DNA from 4 places in the Vibrio sp. T3Y01 genome. Region 2 is predicted to be linked to each of the others. Evidence: predicted binding sites of a transcription regulator. Region 2 holds the regulator's gene; each other region holds the start of a gene.
The links. The regulator CRP, encoded in region 2, controls carbon source genes, mostly activating them, when cyclic AMP is high. The targets are predictions, from matches to a motif close to TGTGANNNNNNTCACA.
Positions count from the first base shown of each region.

Region 1: cdd (cytidine deaminase) is a predicted target of CRP. The motif match lies at 1,501-1,516, and genes of this name have one in related genera.
Region 3: deoD (purine-nucleoside phosphorylase) is a predicted target of CRP. The motif match lies at 2,406-2,421, and genes of this name have one in related genera.
Region 4: recB (exodeoxyribonuclease V subunit beta) is a predicted target of CRP. The motif match lies at 1,556-1,571, and genes of this name have one in related genera.

Region 1 is NZ_VTXJ01000008.1:122,749-128,239, forward strand. Features, by position in the region: gene sbcB (exodeoxyribonuclease I) at 1-268, shown strand, start outside; gene F0232_RS11030 (CidA/LrgA family protein) at 293-664, shown strand; gene F0232_RS11035 (LrgB family protein) at 667-1,344, shown strand; gene cdd (cytidine deaminase) at 1,621-2,508, shown strand; gene purT (formate-dependent phosphoribosylglycinamide formyltransferase) at 2,676-3,851, shown strand; gene F0232_RS11050 (thiopurine S-methyltransferase) at 3,944-4,597, opposite strand; gene F0232_RS11055 (RelA/SpoT domain-containing protein) at 4,921-5,491, shown strand, end outside.
Region 2 is NZ_VTXJ01000033.1:14,277-19,767, forward strand. Features, by position in the region: gene F0232_RS23670 (ABC transporter ATP-binding protein) at 1-185, shown strand, start outside; gene F0232_RS23675 (TIGR02444 family protein) at 182-652, shown strand; gene F0232_RS23680 (hydrolase) at 923-1,903, shown strand; gene F0232_RS23685 (YheU family protein) at 2,032-2,244, shown strand; gene F0232_RS23690 (phosphoribulokinase) at 2,322-3,191, shown strand; gene crp (cAMP-activated global transcriptional regulator CRP) at 3,432-4,064, shown strand; gene F0232_RS23700 (DUF1338 domain-containing protein) at 4,192-4,983, opposite strand; gene astD (succinylglutamate-semialdehyde dehydrogenase) at 5,199-5,491, opposite strand, start outside.
Region 3 is NZ_VTXJ01000001.1:109,905-115,395, forward strand. Features, by position in the region: gene F0232_RS00495 (hypothetical protein) at 27-1,496, opposite strand; gene deoD (purine-nucleoside phosphorylase) at 1,579-2,289, opposite strand; gene F0232_RS00505 (L,D-transpeptidase family protein) at 2,638-3,633, shown strand; gene F0232_RS00510 (Lpp/OprI family alanine-zipper lipoprotein) at 3,790-4,056, opposite strand; gene F0232_RS00515 (DEAD/DEAH box helicase) at 4,418-5,491, shown strand, end outside.
Region 4 is NZ_VTXJ01000020.1:40,937-46,427, forward strand. Features, by position in the region: gene recC (exodeoxyribonuclease V subunit gamma) at 1-1,274, shown strand, start outside; gene recB (exodeoxyribonuclease V subunit beta) at 1,668-5,342, shown strand; gene recD (exodeoxyribonuclease V subunit alpha) at 5,342-5,491, shown strand, end outside.

The DNA of each region.
Region 1 (5,491 bases), on a different contig from region 2:
TCCAAATAACTTAGCAGCGTTGGATATCACCTTCAGTGACGAACGTATTAAGCCTTTGCTGTTCCGTTACCGCGCTCGCCACTTCCCATGGACGCTAGACGAATCTGAACAACTTAAGTGGGCAAACCATTGTCGTGAGTTTTACGAAAGCCGCTTAGAAGAATACATGCTCAACCTAGAAAACCTCGCACATGAACATGAAAGCGACGAAAAGAAAATGGCTATCTTGAAAGCGGTGTATCAATACGTAGAAAAGCTAGCTAGTTAACCCATTATCGAGAGATGTAAAACCTTGAAAGAAAGATTGATCAAACTCGTTTACTGCTTAATCTCCTTCACCTTAATCATAGGTGCTCTCACTGCAGGCAACGCGTTACAGCAATACTTAGACACCTCAATCCCTGGCAGTATTTTTGGCATGTTGATTTTGTTTACTGCCATGGTGATAGGTATTGTGCCTGCGCACTGGGTACAACCTGGTGCCAGCCTAATTATTCGTTTGATGATTTTACTGTTTGTCCCGATCAGTGTCGGGCTTATGGAACATTTTGACATGCTTATCGCTAACGCACTGCCGATTATGGCAAGCGCGGTGGGCGGCACACTCATCGTATTAGTATCTTTGTCATGGTTCTTAGACCGCTTGCTAGCGAGAGGTAAATAATCATGTGGATTCTATTAACTATTGTGGTGTTTCTGTTTGCTCGTTGGGTAAGTCAGAAAGTGAATTCCCCGCTATGCAACCCGCTTTTAATAAGCATTGGCATCATCATTCCAATTCTGACGTTCTTGAAAGTCCCGTTCGAGACCTACTACGCAGACAATACTTGGATTACGTACATGCTTCAGCCAGCGGTTGTCGCCCTAGCTTATCCTTTATATGAGCAGCTACCTCAAATTCGAGCTAACTGGCGAATCATAACCTTTGCATGCACACTGGGTAGTGTGATGTCGATGACCACAGCGGCAATGATTGCCGTCGCTTTCAAAGCTGACCTAAGTTTGATTGCGAGTCTATTGGGCAAATCAGTCACCACACCCATTGCAATGGAAGTATCAAGCCATCTTGGTGGTGAAGCGGCTATTGCTGCAATACTGGTTCTCATCGTTGGTTTATTCGGGGCAATTTTTGCTTACCCTATCTACAATCTAATTGGCATTAAGAGCCCTATTGCCAGGGGTTTAACCATGGGCACGGTTTCTCACGCGTTAGGTACGGCGACTTGTGCCGAAAAGAACCAAGAAGATGCGGCTTTCAGTTCACTGGCCTTAGTACTTTGTGGCGTTATCACCTCAATCATCGCACCTAGCGTGTTTGGCATGGTGGTCTGGTTCTATTCCTAGCCTAGACGCTCAAAGCCCGATTTAGCCCAAGCCTAACCCTGTCAATATCAGTGTTTGCTTGGGCTTTTTATTGCCATTTATTCAGCTAATCACCGGTGATTTTGAACAATAAGTGCGATATCAGCTGTAAAAATGGTCCTTGCAATCGATTTCAAGTGTGACCTCACTCTAATTATGCAAACCAATGTAACAACAACAATGCAATGGTGATCTTTATCACAGAAAATTCCTGAGCATTGCATAAACTTAAAGCCTAAGGTCAATTAAGGATTCAACATGAACAGTCGTATTACCCTGGCGCTGGAAAGTGCTCCATCATCAATGAAAGCGCTTTTAAGTGACATCGTATTAGCAGACAACTTTGACGCGACATTGTCTCCAGAACAGTTCTCTAGCCTGCGTCAAGCAAGCGGCTTAGCGGATGACGAACTACGCATCGCACTACTTCCTTTTGCTGCAGCGTATTCATACGCTCCGCTATCTGACTTTTACGTTGGCGCGATCGTGCGTGGTTTGTCTGGTACTTTGTACTTTGGTGCAAACCTTGAAATCGCGGGTGCGCAACTTGGCCAAACCGTACACGCAGAGCAATCTGCAATCAGCCACGCTTGGATGAAAGGCGAGCGAGGCATCTCGGACATCACAATTAACTTCAGCCCTTGTGGTCACTGTCGTCAATTTATGAATGAGTTGACTACAGCGAAAGAGCTTAAAGTTCAGCTTCCACAGCGTGATGAAATGTCACTACAAGAGTACCTGCCTGATTCATTTGGACCATCTGATCTTGGTGTAACAACAGGCTTGATGTCTGAACTTGATCATAAGTACACGACGGAAGAGACCACTCCTATCGTAGTTGAAGCATTAGCAGCCCTTAACCGCAGCCATGCACCATACACCAAAAATTTAAGTGGTGTGTCACTACAGCTCACAACTGGTGAGATCTTTACTGGTGCTTACGCTGAAAACGCAGCATTCAACCCTAGCCTTCCACCGCTACAAGTTGCGCTGATTCAACTAAAACTTGCGGGCTTCGATTTTGAACAAATTGAAAGTGCAGCATTGGTTGAAATCGCCGAGGGTAGTATCAGTCACCTAGCGGATACGCAATCTACATTAGAAGCGATTAATCCTGACATTCCAGTGACTTACTTAGCAATCTAAGTACATCTAATTAACAACCTTTTAAATAAGCAGCCCATTTTTATAGGGCTGCTTTTTTTATGCTTGTAATTAGCACCACAACTTACGCAAACGTTTGCTTTTGTCGTTTAAATAAGTATGATCACCCAGTTTTCAATCAATCGTTCAAAAGATCGGAAGGAATTTCTATGTTTGGTACTGCTACTCGTGAAAATGCTACTCGTGTACTTCTATTAGGTTCAGGTGAACTTGGCAAAGAAGTGGCTATCGAGTGCCAACGTTTAGGTTTAGAAGTTATTGCTTGTGACCGTTATGCAGATGCGCCGGCTATGCAAGTTGCGCATCGCAGCCATGTATTAGACATGTTAGATGGCGATGCACTTCAAGCCATCATTGAACTAGAAAAACCAGATTACGTGGTGCCTGAAATTGAGGCTATCGCCACCAGCAAGTTGGTCGAGCTTGAAGCTCAAGGCTTGAATGTCGTTCCAACAGCTAACGCCACTAAGCTAACGATGAACCGTGAAGGTATTCGTCGTCTTGCAGCAGAAGAACTCAAGCTAAGCACGTCGCCTTACCGCTTTGCAGACACCTTTGAAGATTTCGCTGCCGCGGTTGAATTTGTCGGTATGCCTTGCGTTGTGAAACCAGTAATGAGTTCTTCAGGCAAAGGCCAGAGCGTTATCAAAACCGAAGAAGATATCCAGAAGTCTTGGGATTACGCACAAGAAGGCGGACGCACTGGTGCGGGGCGTGTAATCGTTGAAGGTTTCATCGACTTTGATTACGAGATCACTCTTCTAACCGTTCGCGCCGTCGACGGTGTCCATTTCTGTGCACCTATCGGCCACCGCCAAGAAGATGGTGATTACCGCGAATCATGGCAGCCACAAGTGATGTCAGACAACGCACTTAAAGCCGCGCAATACACAGCAGAGCAAGTGGTTAATGCTTTAGGCGGTCATGGTATCTTTGGCGTAGAGTTGTTCGTTAAAGGTGACCATGTGATCTTCAACGAAGTATCCCCTCGCCCACACGATACTGGCTTAGTGACTTTGATGTCTCAAGACTCATCAGAATTCGCGCTGCACGTACGTGCATTTACAGGTATGCCAATCAAATCAATTACTCAGTATGGCCCATGTGCGTCTGCAGTAATCCTTGGACAAGGCACATCAACGAACATCCGTTTTGAAGGCCTTGCGGAAGCGCTAGATGCACCACAAACACAAGTTCGCCTGTTTGGTAAGCCAGACATCGATGGTCGTCGTCGCCTTGGTGTTGCACTAACACGCCGTAAGAGCACAGAAACCGCGATTGAAGATGCAATCACCAGCGCATCTAAAGTTAAAGTGATTTACTAATTAGGCTTTCACACATGAAGTCTTAACGATCAAAAAGACGGGCCATGCGCCCGTTTTTTCATTGGTGTTATCTTTTCGAAAGCAAACTGAGCTTAGACTTCCGACTCAATCAAGTACACTTCCTCACTGAATCGAGACAAACCTTTCTTAGCAATCTTAGGGTGCTCTTGGTCTGCAATGTCTTGATTCAATAACGTAATCTTGTAACCCGCAAACAACTGATCGATTTCTAGTTTAGGTACGCTAAACGGAGGACCTGCCATTTCATCTTGGTCGTAGTCTAGCGTTACAAGCAGGATCTTGCCGCCAGGCTTCAATAACTGCTTCAAGCGTTCTACATATTGCACTCTCAGCTCAGCAGGCAAAGCAACTAAAGAAGCACGATCATAAATAATATCGACCGGCTGAATTGGCGCAGTGAAGTAATCCCCAGTGTAAACACTCAACTCATCAAACTGATAAAGTTCATGTTGGCCGTTAATTTGAGTTACAGTTGGCGTGTAGAAATGCTCAGAGAAAAAAGCTCGAACCGCAATCTGGCTCAATTCCACACCTTGAACGTCTTCATGTTTAGACGCTAGCCAAATCAGGTCTTCACTCTTGCCACACAAAGGAACAAATACACTCTTCTCATAGCTAGGGTCAGTTGCTTTCCAAAACTCAACTAAAAGCGGGTTTACATCTTCAAGGTGGAAACCAATTTGGTTGGCTGCCCATTTATTGTGCCAAAATTCAGGATTATTCATCTTTCGTTCATGTTAAACAGTCATAATGCAAGGGTACAGTATAGAGAAGTAAGAGCAACCTTAGCTTGGCTTAAAGTGCCAAATTGGTTTCGAATAAGACCAGAAACTGGTTAGGTTCAAAGTTCTTAAAATTGCGGAACAAACGCTTGGATTATTTGTCTATATGTTCACATTTTAAAGCAATATTAAACGTTAGAGTTGGTTTCTGTCTTAGCTAGCCCCATTTAATATGTAGTGAGTTTAGTTAAGCTTTTTTACTCTTATGCGTTACTGGTTACCCCTTTTAACTACCCGTTTTTGTAACCTTGTATTTTGGAGTTTGAATGAGTGTATTTCTCCGTACGACGGCCCTAATGCTTCTAGTATTGAGCCGAGCGCCTGCATTCGCAGCAACACCTGTTTCAACGAGTTCAACTGATCAATCGCGCACAGCGTCTTCGCAAAACCAAGTTTCATCAAACGTATTCCGCCACAGCCTAAGCGGCCTATATGGCATCAAGGCATTCGACTCGCGTCCAACTCAGCCTTATACCGACTTCGACATCCTTTACAGTAAAGCTCACCAAGCGCAAGCAGAGCTAGAGACAATCTGTAAAAGTACGGCTCTTCTCACTAATTCAGACGCCCTATTCGCTGGTGTTAAATCTCAAGCTCGCGCTCAAGAGAAAATTGAATTGGAACTGGATGGTGATAACACAAGAATTACCGATCTAGCTCGAGCAACAATCATCGCTAATGATGTAGAAAGCCTAGTTGAAGTGTACGAAGCACTGAGCCGTGAAGCGGACGTAGTAAAAGTGAAAAACAAGTTTAAGTCACCAGCAGATTCTGGCTACCGTGACCTTAACCTGTTGGTTCGCTTACCAAAAACCAACATGATTGCTGAGGTTCAAC
Region 2 (5,491 bases):
CTCTTGAAGAAGCTGAACAACAATTATCCGACACTTCACTGTATGAAGCTGAAAATAAGGCTAAACTGAATGAAGTACTCGCTCTACAAGCGAGCAGTAAGTCACAACTGGAAGAAGTTGAAATGGATTGGATGTCCACTCAAGAAGAGCTTGAGCAGATGGAACAGGATATGGATAGTTTATGAGCCTAAAGCACGCCCCAATATCACTCACACTGGAAAGACTATGGCAATTTAGCCTTCAGTACTACAGTGTGCGTGGTGTTAAAGATGCGTGCTTAGCTTTGCAAAACCAATTCCACGGCAACGTCAATCTACTGCTGCTCCTCAAATGGCTTGATGAGCAGCAATTGTCTTTTGCAGAAGAAGAGTGGCACAAAGTGCAGCAGTGCTTAAGCCGCTCTGAGACTCTACTGCATAGCTATCGAGAGCTGCGCAAACACCTTAAAGAGCATGTTGTCGACTCTCTCTACCGTGAAGCCTTACAGTTTGAACTGCAACTTGAGAAGCAGCAGCAATCCGACCTTGTTGACTGTATCAACTCGCTGCAGCTATTCACCAATCAACAGACCCCACTGGCTCTGCAATATTGTCGTCTACTCGGGGCTGAAAACCTCTACGACGCATTTTCTGAACCCGCCCCTCAACCTTAACTCGTTTCTTTTCTCTTTTATCCAGTTCAGGCACAAGCTTGTCTGACACTGATACTTGTGATGTGAACATCAAAGGTAATGTTCATCACGGACAACGGTTAACTCGTTCAACTTTTATAATATTCAATCAGTTACCCATCCCTATTTTTGCATCGAGTCGCAGTGAAACGCTTGCGCTTATGCCGAGAATCAACCAAGCTCAAATAAAAACGTGGGCGCATCGCAATACTCAACACTTTTTAAAGCCCATAAAAAAGTACGGACTGTTTTATGACCATATTTACCGCAGCTGCTGGTTTATCTAATCCACACTTACAAACCTTAGTGCCAAGATTTATCAGAAAGCAGGTGTTGTTTCACCCTCAATGGCAAACCTTAGAAACACCCGATGGTGATTTTCTCGATCTTGCTTGGAGTGAGTCAGCAGACGGCGATAAGCCCAGCAGTAACAAACCTATCTTTATTCTGTTCCATGGACTGGAGGGCAGCTTTGAGAGCCCTTATGCCAACGGACTGATGAATGCATTTGCCAAAGATGGTTGGTTGTCTGTGATGATGCATTTTAGAGGCTGCAGTGGTAAACCGAACCGTTTAGCCCGTGCGTATCACTCTGGCGAAGTCGAAGATGCCCGCTTTTTTCTAAGACACCTGCACGCACAGTTTCCCAATAACCCTAAGGTGGCGGTCGGCATCTCTTTAGGCGGGAACATGTTGGCAAACTATCTTGCTGAGTACTCAGACGACCCCTTGTTGTCAGCAGCGACCATAGTGTCAGCCCCATTTGATCTGGCTTGTTGCGCGAGTCGCATTGAGAAAGGCTTTTCTAAGCTCTACAAGAAGTACCTGCTCAGCTCTCTCAAATCTAATGCCTTAAAAAAGATTAACCTACTGCAAGAGAAGCTCGATATCACCGCAGAGACGATCAAGAAAATTGATAAGCTGTACGAATTTGATGAACGTATCACCGCCCCCCTGCACGGATTCAAGAACGCTCAAGACTACTACGCACAATGTTCCGCTCTTCCTAAGCTCAATCAGATAAAACTACCGACCCAGATCATTCATGCCAAGGACGATCCTTTCATGACTGACGATGTGATTCCAAAATTCGTCCTACCGGATAACATCGATTATCGCTTGTTCCAGAAAGGGGGCCATGTCGGGTTCATTACAGGAAGTACGCTCAAGCCAAGGTTTTGGCTAGAAGAAGCGCTGCCTGCCTACTATGAAAGTATTCAAGATTCGGCATAACGGCTAAGCCTGCTAAATATAAACGCGAAACCTTGCTAAGATAGCGCAGTCCCTAATTGGGGTTGTACTGAAAACATCACTAGACACACTCATCAACATATCAATGAACATAAAAGAGAGAAGTATTTATGATCATCCCATGGAAAGACATTGAGCCTGATACGCTCGAAAACCTCATCAAAGAATTCGTCTTGCGTGAGGGAACAGACTACGGCGACGTTGAGATTTCCCTACAAAACAAAATTGATCAAGTGAAACATCAATTAGCTTCAGGTGAGGCCAACATTGTATTTTCCGAACTGCACGAGACCGTTGATATCCAGCTCACAAAACGCTTCTAAGCTGCGTTGAGAAAAGAGCCGTGTTATAGTGGAAAACGATTGCTAACAAGTAAGTTACTCATAAGACAAGGGTTGTCATGTCCGCTAAACATCCAATTATTGCGGTGACGGGTTCCTCAGGAGCCGGCACCACCACCACCTCAGAAGCCTTCCGCAAAATGTTCAATATGATGGACGTGAAGGCCGCTTGGGTTGAAGGGGATAGTTTCCACCGCTTCACTCGACCAGAGATGGACGTCGAGATCCGTAAGGCGCGCGAGCAAGGTAAGCACATCAGCTACTTTGGTCCACAAGCCAACGACTTCGGGGCCTTAGAAGAGTTTTTCCGTAAATACGGAAATGAAGGTACTGGCCAAGTACGTAGTTACCTACATACGTTTGACGAAGCTGTCCCTTATAATCAAATGCCGGGCACCTTTACGCCATGGCAAGATATCCCTGAAAATTCAGACGTGATGTTTTACGAAGGCCTGCATGGTGGCGTGGTTGATGGCGACATCAACGTATCTCAACACGTCGATCTGCTGATCGGCATGGTCCCTATCGTAAACCTAGAGTGGATTCAAAAATTCGTTCGTGACACTCGCGATCGTGGCCACTCTCGAGAAGCGGTAATGGACTCTATTGTACGTTCAATGGATGATTACCTTAACTACATTACCCCGCAGTTTTCACGTACACATATCAACTTTCAGCGTGTTCCAACCGTAGATACATCGAACCCACTCAACGCCAAAGGGATTCCAAGTTTAGACGAAAGCTTCGTAGTTATACGTTTGCGTGGTATCAAAAACGTCGATTTCCCTTACCTTTTGGCAATGATTGATGGCTCATTTATGTCTCGTCATAACACGCTAGTTGTGCCAGGAGGCAAGATGAGTTTTGCTATGGAGCTCATTGTAAGGCCAATCCTACAACAACTCATCGAAACCGGAAAAATAGGTTAACAAAACGACGTTCTGGTTGATTACTTTTCATACCGTGATCATGTGCACAATTTTGCGTAAAAAATCGTAGCTTGGTCACGATTAAAATCAAGAAATAGTACCTGAAAAAGGATACTATTCTTAAACGAAACACAAGATAGCTTGCAGCGCTCATCGAGTGCTCTTATCCTAAGAAGTCAATTCAGGCTTAGCTAAAATACGGAAAGCGGCAAGCATACCCTGCAGAGGAAGTGAGATATTATGGTTCTAGGTAAACCTCAAACCGATCCAACATTAGAGTGGTTCCTTTCACACTGTCATATTCATAAGTACCCTTCAAAAAGTACTTTGATTCATGCTGGTGAAAAGGCAGAAACCTTGTACTACATCGTTAAAGGTTCTGTGGCAGTTCTTATCAAAGACGAAGAAGGTAAGGAAATGATTCTTTCTTACCTAAACCAAGGCGACTTCATCGGTGAGCTAGGCTTGTTCGAAGAAGACCAAGAGCGTACTGCTTGGGTTCGTGCTAAATCTCCTTGTGAAGTAGCTGAAATTTCTTTCAAGAAATTCCGTCAACTTATCCAAGTGAACCCAGACATCCTAATGCGTCTTTCAGCGCAAATGGCAAGCCGCCTACAAGTAACTAGCCAAAAGGTTGGTGACTTAGCGTTCCTTGACGTAACAGGTCGTATCGCTCAAACGCTACTAAACCTAGCGAAACAGCCAGATGCAATGACTCACCCTGACGGCATGCAAATCAAGATCACTCGTCAAGAGATTGGCCAAATCGTTGGTTGTTCTCGTGAGACAGTAGGTCGTATCTTGAAGATGCTAGAAGAGCAGAACCTAATTTCTGCACACGGTAAAACTATCGTGGTATACGGCACTCGTTAATCTCGATTAACTGAGTCAAAAATATCAAAGCCACCAAATGCGAATTTGGTGGCTTTTTTATTACCTAAAGATCTAGAGTAGATGAGAAATCGCATCTCTAGGGCAAAGCCCGTACTTGTATCTTTCTTTAACCGTTGGTGCTTTCGAAGATCTTATCCGCCGATGCCGCAACAAAACCGGTGTAAAGCTCACCATTGGCCATTGGATAGCGCTTAGCGAACTCATAGAAGCCACCAGGAATCATCTCATTGCCTTCAACAAATGCCACTGGCACTTTGTCTGCCATTGTTGATGATTGCTCTAATAACACCTCTGGAGAGCCTTTTACCTCACCACCAGATGCGTTAATCGTAAAGCCAGCATCACTTAGGTAGTCATTTACTGCTTGTACTTCATCGAACTTGTTCAGTTGATTGACACTAACCGTGAAGTGGTTAGCACCGTAACCGTGAGCGGCTAACCAAGAAGCGTATTCGCTCTCTTTTGCTAACAGTTGGAAATCAGCGAAGCTCAAGTCCCAAAGGCGGCCACCAAATAGGAATTCATGCCCCTCTAACTTACTTGCATCAACCTGCTCAACCAATTTGGCAACGATCTGCTGTAATTCACTAGAACACTCTTCTACCTTCAACTCACTGATGAACACTTTCGGTTGTTTTGGATCTGGGTGTTCGTAGTGTTTAGCCACTAGCTTCTTGCTTTCAAACAGGTAATCGCCACATGCCTTATAACCTAACTCAAGGAAAGGTTTGGCTAATGTTTCGATACCAAGAGGAGCAACATTAAAAGTACGCAATGCAATGTGATCGTTGATCAGCGCTTCATCTTCTTTTAGCAAATGATGTACTTTCTCTGCGGATGGACAAAGCCTGTGAATGTAATCGTCCCATAGAGATTTAAAGAGTAGATCGGGCGTCATGGTGACTCCTTGTCAGAGGTTCTAGCAAGCTAGTAATTTGGATTAGAAAGGGAGAGACTGAGACACAAAGTCAGCAGCCATCAGCCTGTGACATACTTGTTCTATTATTATCTACCGCCCAATCTTGACGCTGAGCGTGGTTAAAACAAGGAAGCGATACGCTGCTTCCTTATTTCATAACTAATGAATGAGCCTTAGCTCAATATCAATCTAAACTACAGCTCGATACCTGGGCTAAACGTAGCTGGCAGTTGAGTTTCACCACCTTCCATTGAAGCCATTGGGTAAGCACAGTAATCTGCCGCATAGTAAGCACTTGGGCGTAGGTTGCCAGAAGCACCCGGACCACCAAATGGTGCATCACCACTTGCGCCTGTGAGTTGGCGGTTGCGGTTAACAATACCCGCACGGATATGGTCAACGAAGTATTCCCACTCAGAATCGTCTGTCGATACTAAACCTGCTGACAAACCAAAGCGTGTGTCGTTAGCTAATTCAACCGCTTGCT
Region 3 (5,491 bases), on a different contig from region 2:
CGAATAATTATCTAGAGCGCTTGTTTTTATGAAAGTAGTTGCTTTAACGTCAATGGGTGCTCTGCTACGCCTAAGCGCTGCGCTGCAGTGAGTCCTTGCTTATCTTGGTAGCACAGATTGTGCCAAGCCCTGAATATGTCGAGTAATGGAAGAATGCCGCCTGGACGAAGCTTACGTCTTGGTTCATTGATAAAGCTATCAAAAAGCACCTGAAAACGCTCTTGATAAAACTTGGTTTGTTGAATTGATGCGGTATTAAACCACTGTTTTGGCTCCGGATTACTGCCTGTTAGGTAGCAGATACCTTTCTGCTTATCACCTTGATTGGCAATAGCCCAGCGATCGCGCCACCAACTCATGTGAACGATATCGATCTTTTCAAAACTTTGATCGTCTTGCCAACCTGCGTCTTCTTCTACATACATAAGGTCAATATTTTGACTCTGGATACGCGGCAAACATACGCTCAGGGCGGCAGATCTTAGTAATGGATCTTGTGGCATATAGATCGCAACGTGTTTGTTCTCATCACACATATCAAGCACATGCAGGAAGTGAGCATAAGACGTATAAGGCGGTCGAATGAGCGCCCCTTTCGAAGGGTAGCTAAACGTTGTGAGGTTACCCATCGGGTCTTCAACATTGCCTCTTGCCAAAATGACTTGGTATTGCTGTTCAATACGCTCTTTGAGTTTGTCTGATCGCTGAGGCAGTTCAAGATTCGCTTCTGAAGAGTGCTCTTTAGATACAAAGCGCGCCACATCATCATAAGGGTTGTGATCGACATTCCCTGATGGCTCTTCATTTTGTGAGTAATTCACGTGTTGGCAAAGGATATAGCCAGAATGCGCCTCACCCGTCGCTATCCAAACCACTCCGTTGCTACTTTGTGGTTGTAAGCGCTGATAATGGGAAGCGAACTGATAGTCTTTGGCATGATTTACCCATCGTGCATCGATCATCGCTAATTTGCGACGGCATCGGCTCGCGATATGGTCAACATGGTCATAGAAAGTCTTTGGGTTGATCTCTAGTTTTCGGCAGATTTCACGTACGGAATAGCCCATGAACAGTAAGCCCATGAGGTTCTCTTGAAACTGAAGTTTTTTATTGGAACCAGACCACTTGTCAACAAAGGTTGATTGGCAGTCTTTGCATCGATAACGCTGCCTGTCGCCACTGTAGCCGAAGGCATGATAAAGATGTTTATGGGTATGAACCGATAAGCCGAAGTTATCGCAATCGTCATTACGACAAGCAGGGAGCCCATCGCTATGAAGTTGTCTTAGGCGATGAAGTTCGCTTAACACTTCACGATTGTTAAGTAAGGGGGGGAAAGCTCCACATTCACGACAAACCATCGCTGGACGCTTAGGGTTCGCGTGTTGCAAAACATAACGTTTTGCATCGCTCAAGCCAAAGTTGTCACACGCCAATGTTTTACAAAAGTTGAGTTGCAAACCATCCGCATCTTTTGGCAGCTTGTCGTTAGACACGATCTCCCCCTCGGGATTATTTGAGCAGCCAAGTGAACTTGGCTGCGGGGTAACGCCTTTCAATGTATCTCTTATCAAATCGTTAGATGTTGATTGCAGTCTCTAGAGCAACTTTCATCATGTCGTTGAAAGATTTTTGACGCTCTTCAGAGCTTAGTTTCTCGCCACGGATGATGTGGTCAGATACTGTTAGGATAGTCAGTGCTTTAGCACCAAGGTCTGCAGCAACGCCGTAGATACCAGCCGCTTCCATATCAACACCTAGGATGCCTAGCTTTTCCATTTTTTCGAAAAGGTCAGCTTCTGGAGTGTAGAAAAGGTCTGCAGAGAATACGTTACCAACTTTAACTGGAACTTCTTGTGCACGTGCTTGGTTTACTGCTTCTTCTAGAAGACCGAAATCAGCGATTGCCGCGAAGTCGTGGTTGTTGAAACGAATACGGTTTACTTTTGAGTCTGTTGAAGCACCCATACCGATAACAACGTCCATCAATTTAACGTCGTCACGTACTGCGCCACAGCTACCTACGCGAATTACGTTCTTTACACCGTACTCAGCAATTAGCTCGTGCACGTAAATGCAGCATGATGGGATACCCATACCGTGGCCCATTACAGAAACTTTCTTACCTTTGTAAGTGCCTGTGTAACCGAACATGTTGCGAACGTCACAAACTTGCTTCACGTCATCAAGGAATGTTTCAGCAATGTATTTTGCGCGAAGCGGGTCACCCGGCATCAGTACTGTTTCTGCGAAATCACCAGCTTGAGCGTTAATATGAGGTGTAGCCATGGTCGTTCTCCAAAGTTTAAACGGTAATTATAGGAACAGGATTTAATCAATTACCGATTCTGTTGAATTGAATTCGTTTTGTTGAGGCAATATTAGCGAGTTAAAACGAGGCTCCATGAGACCCTAGTCACAAAATGGCTCTGCTATTATCGTTTTATTAATATTGATAACTAAATATGTTGAAATCTTAAAGGCAATCGATTTTGTGTGGAATAATTGAAGGTGATTTAAAGAAAAAACTCAAATTAAAGATCGATTGCATATGGGGTTTGAAGTAACAATTCGTTGTAGAGACGTTTAATCAACGATAATCTAAACTTTGATAAGGACAGTAAACCAAGGAATTGTATGTTGTATTGCGCTAACTCGACGCTTTTGTACTCCATGACAACAAAAATACGCAAGAGCGTTTCGTTTGCATTGAGAGCAACTACGTTTGCAGTGAAAGGTACTTTGATTGCTGCTGGGATGGTGTCGTCGTGGGTGTCTGCGGCGACCTTTGAACTGCCTCCTGAAGAGAGTCGCATTGTAGGTCGAATACAACAGCACGAAGTCGCAGCAGGTGAAACGCTAGCGAACATTGCAAAGCAATACGATATTGGTTTTCTCTCGTTAATGGCGGCAAATAAAGGCGTTGATCCTTTCCTTCCTGCTGAAGGCTATGTACTGAGTATCCCTAGTCGTTTGATTCTGCCGGACACCCCAAGAAAAGGAATTGTGATTAACCTTGCCGAGTTAAGGCTGTATTACTTTGAGCCCGAGAAGAACCAGGTGCACGTATTCCCTGTCGGCATTGGTCGAGTAGGACGTGATACGCCAGAAATGATCACCAAGATAAGTCAAAAAAGACCCAACCCGACCTGGACACCACCGAAGTCAATCCGTGAAGAGTATCTAGAGAAAGGGATCGAATTACCTAGGGTGGTTCCAGCTGGGCCAGAAAACCCATTGGGAGAATATGCATTGCGACTTGCTTATGGTGCGGGGGATTATCTTATACACGGTACTAACAAAGACTTTGGTATCGGTCTGCGTGTTAGCTCAGGTTGTATCCGAATGGAGCCTAAAGATATAGAGTGGCTTTTTGAACAGGTAAACCGTGGTGAGCAAGTGACCATTATTAATGAGCCGATCAAGGTTTCATTAGAGCCAGATAGAAGTGTGTTTGTTGAAGCGCATGAGCCATTGACTCGAAGTGATGGTTCTAAAAAATCACTACAAATCCCGGTAGAGTTGAAATGGTGGCTTGAAGATGCCGATCTACCAAACTCAAAAGCCAAAGCGGTTATCTTTGCTCAAAATGGTGTGCCTGTTGAAATCGCACCTCCTGTGATTGAATTTTAACTCGTAGGCTTTTGTTGAGAGTCGGTTTACTTTCTTCTTTTAACCTATTTAGTTTTCCCCAAATAAAAGCACCACATCCGTTAAGAGGTGGTGCTTTCTATATACTGCTTTTTGCGACTTATTTAATCTACAGCTTAATCGCGCTTAGATATCAAACTATTTAGTGTAAGACTCAGCGATGTTGTCGATACGGTCGTTAGCACGATCCGCTTCTTCTTTTGCTGCCATAGCGGCTGCAGAAGCTTCTTGAGCTTTCATTTCTGCTGCTGCTTTGTCACTCTTAAGAGCTTCAACTTCGCTTGTTAGTTGAGCGACTTGGTTAGTTAGTTGATCCATTTCTGATACTGCAGCTTCTTCTGGCTCTGAAGAACAACCAGCTAGAATGAAAACTGAGGCTGCAGCTGCGATTAACGTCTTATTCATAAGAACTCCTTGCTTATTTACCATCAAAAAATGCGCTATACATTCTTTATCATATAGTCGCTTCATTAATGATTGTAGCGACTAATTTTTTAACTGCAAAAACAATAACTAAAGAAATTGCTAAATTTTTGAGGGAATTAGCTAAGCATCACGTTCTGTCTCACTTATGAGATGGCCGCTTTTGAAGGACTTTTTCGTCGATTGAATGGGGCTAACCCTTTGCTAGCAACGCATACAATGTTCTAGACAACTTTGTTAGTAGGGATAAATTTTCTGTGATCTCTATCCTTATAAAGCATTTTCGCGGTATCATGTCGCGTTAAAATAATTTTATTCAATACCATCATGACTGGAGAGTCCTTTGCACTTTAAAGATTTAGGCTTAGATAACCGCTTACTGAAGAACTTAAAACATTACGACTTTAAGAAAGCGACAGAGATCCAATCGAAAGCGATCCCTGTTGCTATTGCCGGTAAGGATCTATTGGCTTCATCAAAAACGGGTTCAGGCAAGACATTGGCGTTTGTTCTGCCAATGATTCACAAGGCATTAAAAACCAAAGCGTTTTCTGCTCGTGATCCTCGTGGTGTAATTTTGGCTCCTACTCGTGAGCTGGCTAAGCAAGTTTACGGTGAATTACGTAGCATGCTGGGTGGTTTGTCTTACGAAGCGGCGCTTATCTTGGGTGGCGAGAACTTTAACGACCAAGTGAAAGCACTGCGTAAGTATCCTCGTTTTATCGTTGCGACTCCAGGTCGTCTTGCTGACCACCTAGAGCACCGCTCGTTGTTCCTAGATGGTGTTGAAACGCTTATCCTTGATGAAGCAGACCGTATGCTTGATCTAGGCTTTGCTCCTGAACTTCGTCGCATTGCAAACGCTGCGAAGCACCGTCGTCGTCAAACTTTGATGTTCTCTGCAACACTTGATCACGCTGAAGTGAACGACATCGCGAATGAGATGTTAGACGCTCCTAAGCGTATTTCTGTTGGTGTTTCGAATGAGCAGCACCTTGATATCACGCAGAAGTTCTACCTTTGTGACCACTTGGATCATAAAGAGGCGATTTTAGACCGCGTTCTGGAAGAGGCTGAGTACCGTCAGGTTATGATCTTCACGGCAACTCGTGCTGACACTGATCGTCTAACCGACAAGCTTAACGAGAAGAAGCTAAAAGCGGTTGCACTGAGTGGTAATCTAAACCAAACGCAACGTAATGCCATCATGAGCCAGTTTGAGCGTGCGGTTTACAAGATCTTGGTAACAACAGACGTTGCTTCACGTGGAATTGATATTCCAAACGTAAGCCACGTTATCAACTTTGATATGCCTAAGCACACTGAAGAGTACGTTCACCGTGTTGGTCGTACCGGTCGTGCTGGTAATAAAGGTGATGCAATTTCTTTGGTGGGTCCAAAAGACTGGGACAGCTTC
Region 4 (5,491 bases), on a different contig from region 2:
AAGAGTGTTTATACATCAGTTATGTCGGACGCTCGATTCAAGATAATACTGAGCGAGTACCGTCGGTATTGGTTTCTGAGTTGATTGAGTACTGCCACCAGAACTACTGCCTAAGTGCAGATCAAGCGTTACCAAGTGATGATTCTGGTATCAATCTGACTCAAGCGATCAGCTTTGAGCACACCATGACTCCGTTCAGCCCGGCAGCTTTTACACAAGGTGATGAAAGCCATGTATTGAGCTACGCCAAAGAGTGGCTTCCTGCGGCTAACCGTTCTGGTGAACGCAGTGGTGAATTCAATCGCGCGTTGGATGACTACTTGCTTGGCGCGACTTATCCGTTAGAACTCGATTTGGTTGAGCTACAGCGTTTCTGGCGCTTGCCAGTGCAATACTTCTTTAATCGCCGCTTAAAGGTAGTGTTTGAGCCACCGCTTCCGGTAATGGAAGACGACGAGCCGTTCGTGCTTAATGGCTTAGAAAGCTTCCAGCTTAAAGATGCGCTGCTGCAGGTACTGTTGGATCACCCAGAAGGAGCAGATGAAGCGGTTCGCTTGTTTGTTTCTGAGCAAAAAGCCCAAGGTCGATTGCCGGTTGGTGCTTTTGGTGATATCGAGTTTGAAACCAACCGTGTTCAAGCAGAAGACTTAGCCAAAGAGATTCGATTTGTAAGTGGGCAGCCACAGCAAGATCTTGAGGTAAATATTGAATTTGACGTGCTAGGTGAAGGCAAACCGGTTCGTTTGATGGGCTGGCTTACTCAAAACTATCAATCGGGTTTAGTGCGTTTTCGTAGTGGCAAAATACGCTCTCAAGATTACTTGGCCGCGTGGATCGATCACTTGTGTTGCGCAGTGATGGGCCACGGCAAAACGACTCATATTATTGGCTATGACAGAAAAGAAGGCGTGGTTCACCAAACGCTACAGCCTATTGGCGATGCGCAGCAGGCGAAGAGTTTGTTGGCGGAGTTAGTACGACTGTTCTATCAAGGTATGACTGCACCACTGCCTTACTTCCCAAAAACCGCATTGGCCGGCGTTGAAGCGGGCTTTAGCCGTGGTAAATGGGTCGATGATGAAGAGAAGTCACTTAAGAAAATGGCCGATACTTTTAATGACAGCTTCGCTTTCACTGGCGAGGGTCGAGATACCTACATCTCGCGTATTTGGCCTAAATGGGACGATGAGCTGGCTGCTGAGTCGCGAATGTATTCGACGCTTGTGTTACAGGCGGCAAGGTTGGCGGCTGCCGATCTGGAAGATCAGGAGTAAGTGGCTGTGATCGACAAGATCAATCGCGGGTTCGCTGAATTAATGAATGACAGAAGAGAGTCGCTGGTAAGCGTTTGGAGTGTCTGCTTTCCTGGAGAAAGGAAGCAAGGTACAGGAAATAAAGTGGCCGCCAGTAAATCATTATTAGTGTAGGGCGTTCGCTGTACGGCCACAGGTCAGAGGGACCATTATTCTGTGGTTCTAAGTAGGCAATGAGTATAAAACTCGAATCGCGCTCCTGAACTCGTGGGCGAATAGTAGCGAGGCGATCCGAATTGATCCGTGAGAGAGATCGCACTAACTATTAACAAATCAGCGTAGGACGTAAATTGAATGACGTTTTCCACGCTAGGTCACATTTGTAACAACATATTTATCAGAAGGCAGTAAGGCATGACGACCACAAGCAGTGTTCAGGTAATTGCTCCACAAACACTCAACACCATGACGTTTCCACTTCATGGTGCGCGTTTAATTGAAGCATCGGCGGGTACAGGTAAAACATTTACCATCGCTGGCTTGTACTTACGCCTACTGCTCGGACACGGCACGGCAGCACCACAAGGTGAGCTCGCGGAAGCTACCCGACATCACGAGCCGCTCACTGTAGATCAAATCCTGGTCGTGACTTTTACCGAAGCGGCAACCGCAGAGCTACGAGATCGTATCCGTGCTCGAATCCATGATGCGCGCATTGCGTTTGCTCGTGGGCAAAGTGATGACCCAGTGATTGCTCCTTTGCTGCAAGCAATCGAAGACCACGCTGGCGCTGCGAAAACACTGCTCAATGCCGAAAGGCAAATGGACGAAGCCGCGGTATACACCATTCACGGCTTCTGTCAGCGTATGTTGACTCAAAATGCCTTCGAGTCTGGCAGCCGCTTTGATAATGAGTTTGTGACTGATGAAAGCCATCTTAAAGCGCAAGTGGTAGCCGACTACTGGCGTAAGCAGTTTTACCCGTTACCTATTCAACTGGCTGGTGAGGTTCGTAATATCTGGGGTTCACCGGCTGCATTATTAGCAGACGTCAATCGTTATCTGACGGGCTCTCCATTGAAGCTAACCGTCGACGCGATGTCGGGGGATTTGCAAACTCTGCACAACCAAAACCTAGATAAAGTGAAGCAACTTAAAGCGCTGTGGTGTGAGTCTGAAGCGGACTTTTTGGCTTTGATCTCTGCTTCGGATGTGAACAAACGTAGCTACACCAAGAAGTCTCTGCCGACATGGTTAGAAGCGGTGACAGCATGGGCGCAGAGCGACACTCATGATTATCAATATCCAGACAAGTTAGAAAAGTTCTCTCAAGCTACGTTAATCGAAAAAACACCGAAAGGTACCGCACCTCAGCATGCAGTTTTCGAAGCGATTGAGGATTTCTTAAATCACCCGGCTGACTTGAAAGCTCCGTTATTAGCGCATGCGATTACTCATTGTCGAACTATGCTAGCCAAGGCAAAACAGCAGAAGCAGTGGTTATCATTTGATGATCTACTGACTCAGTTATCTGCGTCGATCGATGTCGATGAGCAGTCATTGCTGGTGGAAAGAATTCGCACCTTATACCCAGTGGCGATGATCGATGAATTCCAAGATACCGATCCGCTGCAGTACAGTATTTTTAGCCGAATCTACCTCGATAACCCGCAGTGTGGTCTGTTTATGATCGGTGACCCGAAGCAGGCTATCTACGGTTTCCGTGGCGCGGATATCTTTACCTACATTAAGGCAAGAAACCAAGTTAGTGCTCACTATACGTTAGGGACTAACTGGCGTTCGAGTGCAGATATGGTCAGCGCAGTAAACCAAGTGTTTATGAATTCGGATAGCCCGTTTATCTACGATCAAGACATTCCATTTTTGCCCGTTGCTGCCAGTCCATCTGCTGACAAGCGCCAATGGGTGATGAATGGCCAGACTCAACATGCACTGACCTTTTGGCTGCAAGAGGCTGAAGACAAGCCATTGCCGAAAGGTGAATATCACAAGGCAATGGCAGAAGCGACAGCGAGTCAAATTCAAACTATTCTGACCGCTTCTCAAAATCAACAAGCCTATTTTGATAATGGCAAAAAACAGCATGCCGTGAATGCGGGTGATATTGCTGTCTTGGTTCGAACCGGCAGTGAAGGTCGTCTGATCAAGAACGCGCTGTCTGAGCAAGGCATTGCAAGTGTGTATTTGTCTAACAGAGACAGTGTATTAACCAGCTTGGTTGCGCAAGATATTCAACGCCTTCTGCAAGCGGTGCTGACACCAGAAAACGACCGAGCATTGCGCGCGAGTCTAGCCTCCGAGTTATTTGCTCTAGATGCGGCTTCATTGGATGAACTCAACAACGATGAAGTGGTGTGGGAAAACGTGGTTAACGAGTTTCGTGAGTATCGTAAGTTGTGGCTACAGCGTGGCGTGCTACCAATGCTTCGTAGCGTGATCAGCAAGCGACATCTCGCGGAACGCTTGCTGGAAGAAGAAAATGGTGAGCGCTCACTTACCGATTTAATGCACATTGGCGAATTGCTGCAACAAGCAAGGCAGGAGCTCGATAGTGATTATGGTTTGTTGCGTTGGTTGGCAGAAGCGATTTCCGATGCTCAAAATGGTTTAGGCGGCAGTGAGGATGACATTCAGCGTCTTGAGTCAGAGAGAAACTTGGTTCAAATCGTTACCATTCATAAGTCGAAAGGTTTGGAATATGACTTAGTATTCCTACCATTTGTTACGAGTTACCGAGAAGCGAGCGAAGGCAAATTCTACGATCATGATTCAGATACCACGGTACTGGATATTACAGGTGGTGATAGTGCCTTAGCCCAAGCCGATAAAGAACGATTAGCGGAAGACTTGCGTTTGATTTATGTAGCGCTGACTCGTGCGGTTTATGGCTGTTTCATTGGTATGGCGCCACTGCGTAAAGGGCGTTCAACCAAAGAGCCTACCGGCGTGCATTTGAGTGCGATGGGCTATTTGGTTCAAAACGGTCAAGAGCAAGGTATTACCGAATTGCATCAGGCTCTTGCAGCCATTGAGGGCAAGAACTCAAGTGTGCTGCTAGCCGAAACACCAACCGCCCACGATCAAGTGTTTGTACAAACCGAGCAAGTGAGTGAAGACTTACATGCGAACGAGCTAAAGGCCTCAATCGACAGGGCTTGGCGTATCACCAGTTACTCAGGGCTTGTAAAGCAAGGCAGTCACGGTGCGAGTCATGACGCGACCATTGAGGTGTCTGGCTTTGATATTGATTCGGCTGATGAGCAGGATGAGTCTGAGTTGATTGAGCCTGAACGCTCTATCTTTACGTTCCCTCGTGGTGCTCGCCCAGGTACTTTCTTGCACACCTTGTTTGAGGAGGTTGAATTTACCGAGCCAGCAACCAGTGAACATAACACGCAAGTAATCACTCACTTATTAGAATCAGAGCAATATGAATTAGAGTGGCTACCTGTGCTTCAGCAACTGGTCGATACCGTTCTTAACACCGCGTTGGATGGAAAAAACTTAAAACTAAGTGAGAAGGACTCAACACAACGATTAGTTGAGATGGAGTTCCTACTGCCGATCGAAGTGTTGGCTGCATCTGAACTGAATCAAACCATTCAATATCATGATCCATTGTCAGCCAAAGCGGGCGACCTAGGTTTTCAAACCGTGCAAGGTATGCTGAAAGGCTTCATCGATTTGGTGTTCGAGCATCAAGGTAAATACTATGTTCTTGACTGGAAATCGAATCATTTAGGTGATGATGTTGCCGTCTACCATGGCGAGGCATTGAAATCGGCGATGGCTGACCACCGTTATGATCTGCAATATCAGATCTATGCATTGGCGCTGCACCGTTTTTTGCGTAGTCGTGTTGCCAATTACAGCTACGAACAACATTTTGGCGGCGTGTACTACTTGTTCTTACGAGGAATGGACGGTCAATCTCAGCAAGGTATTTTCTCGGCGAAACCAACACTGGCGTTACTTGATGAAATGGATCAATTGATTGACGGTAAAGTGATAGACAGACGTTCAGCACAATTGAATGACGATGAAACTGGACAGATGGGGCTTTTATAATGACAACAACGACCACTAATACCAGCATAGAAACAGCGAACACAACGAAGCCAGTTTCACTTATTCCTGAGCAACTTATGGATGTACTCAAGTTTCTTGCAGATAAGGGTTCGATTCGTCAGTTGGATTACCAGTTTGCCCGTTTTATT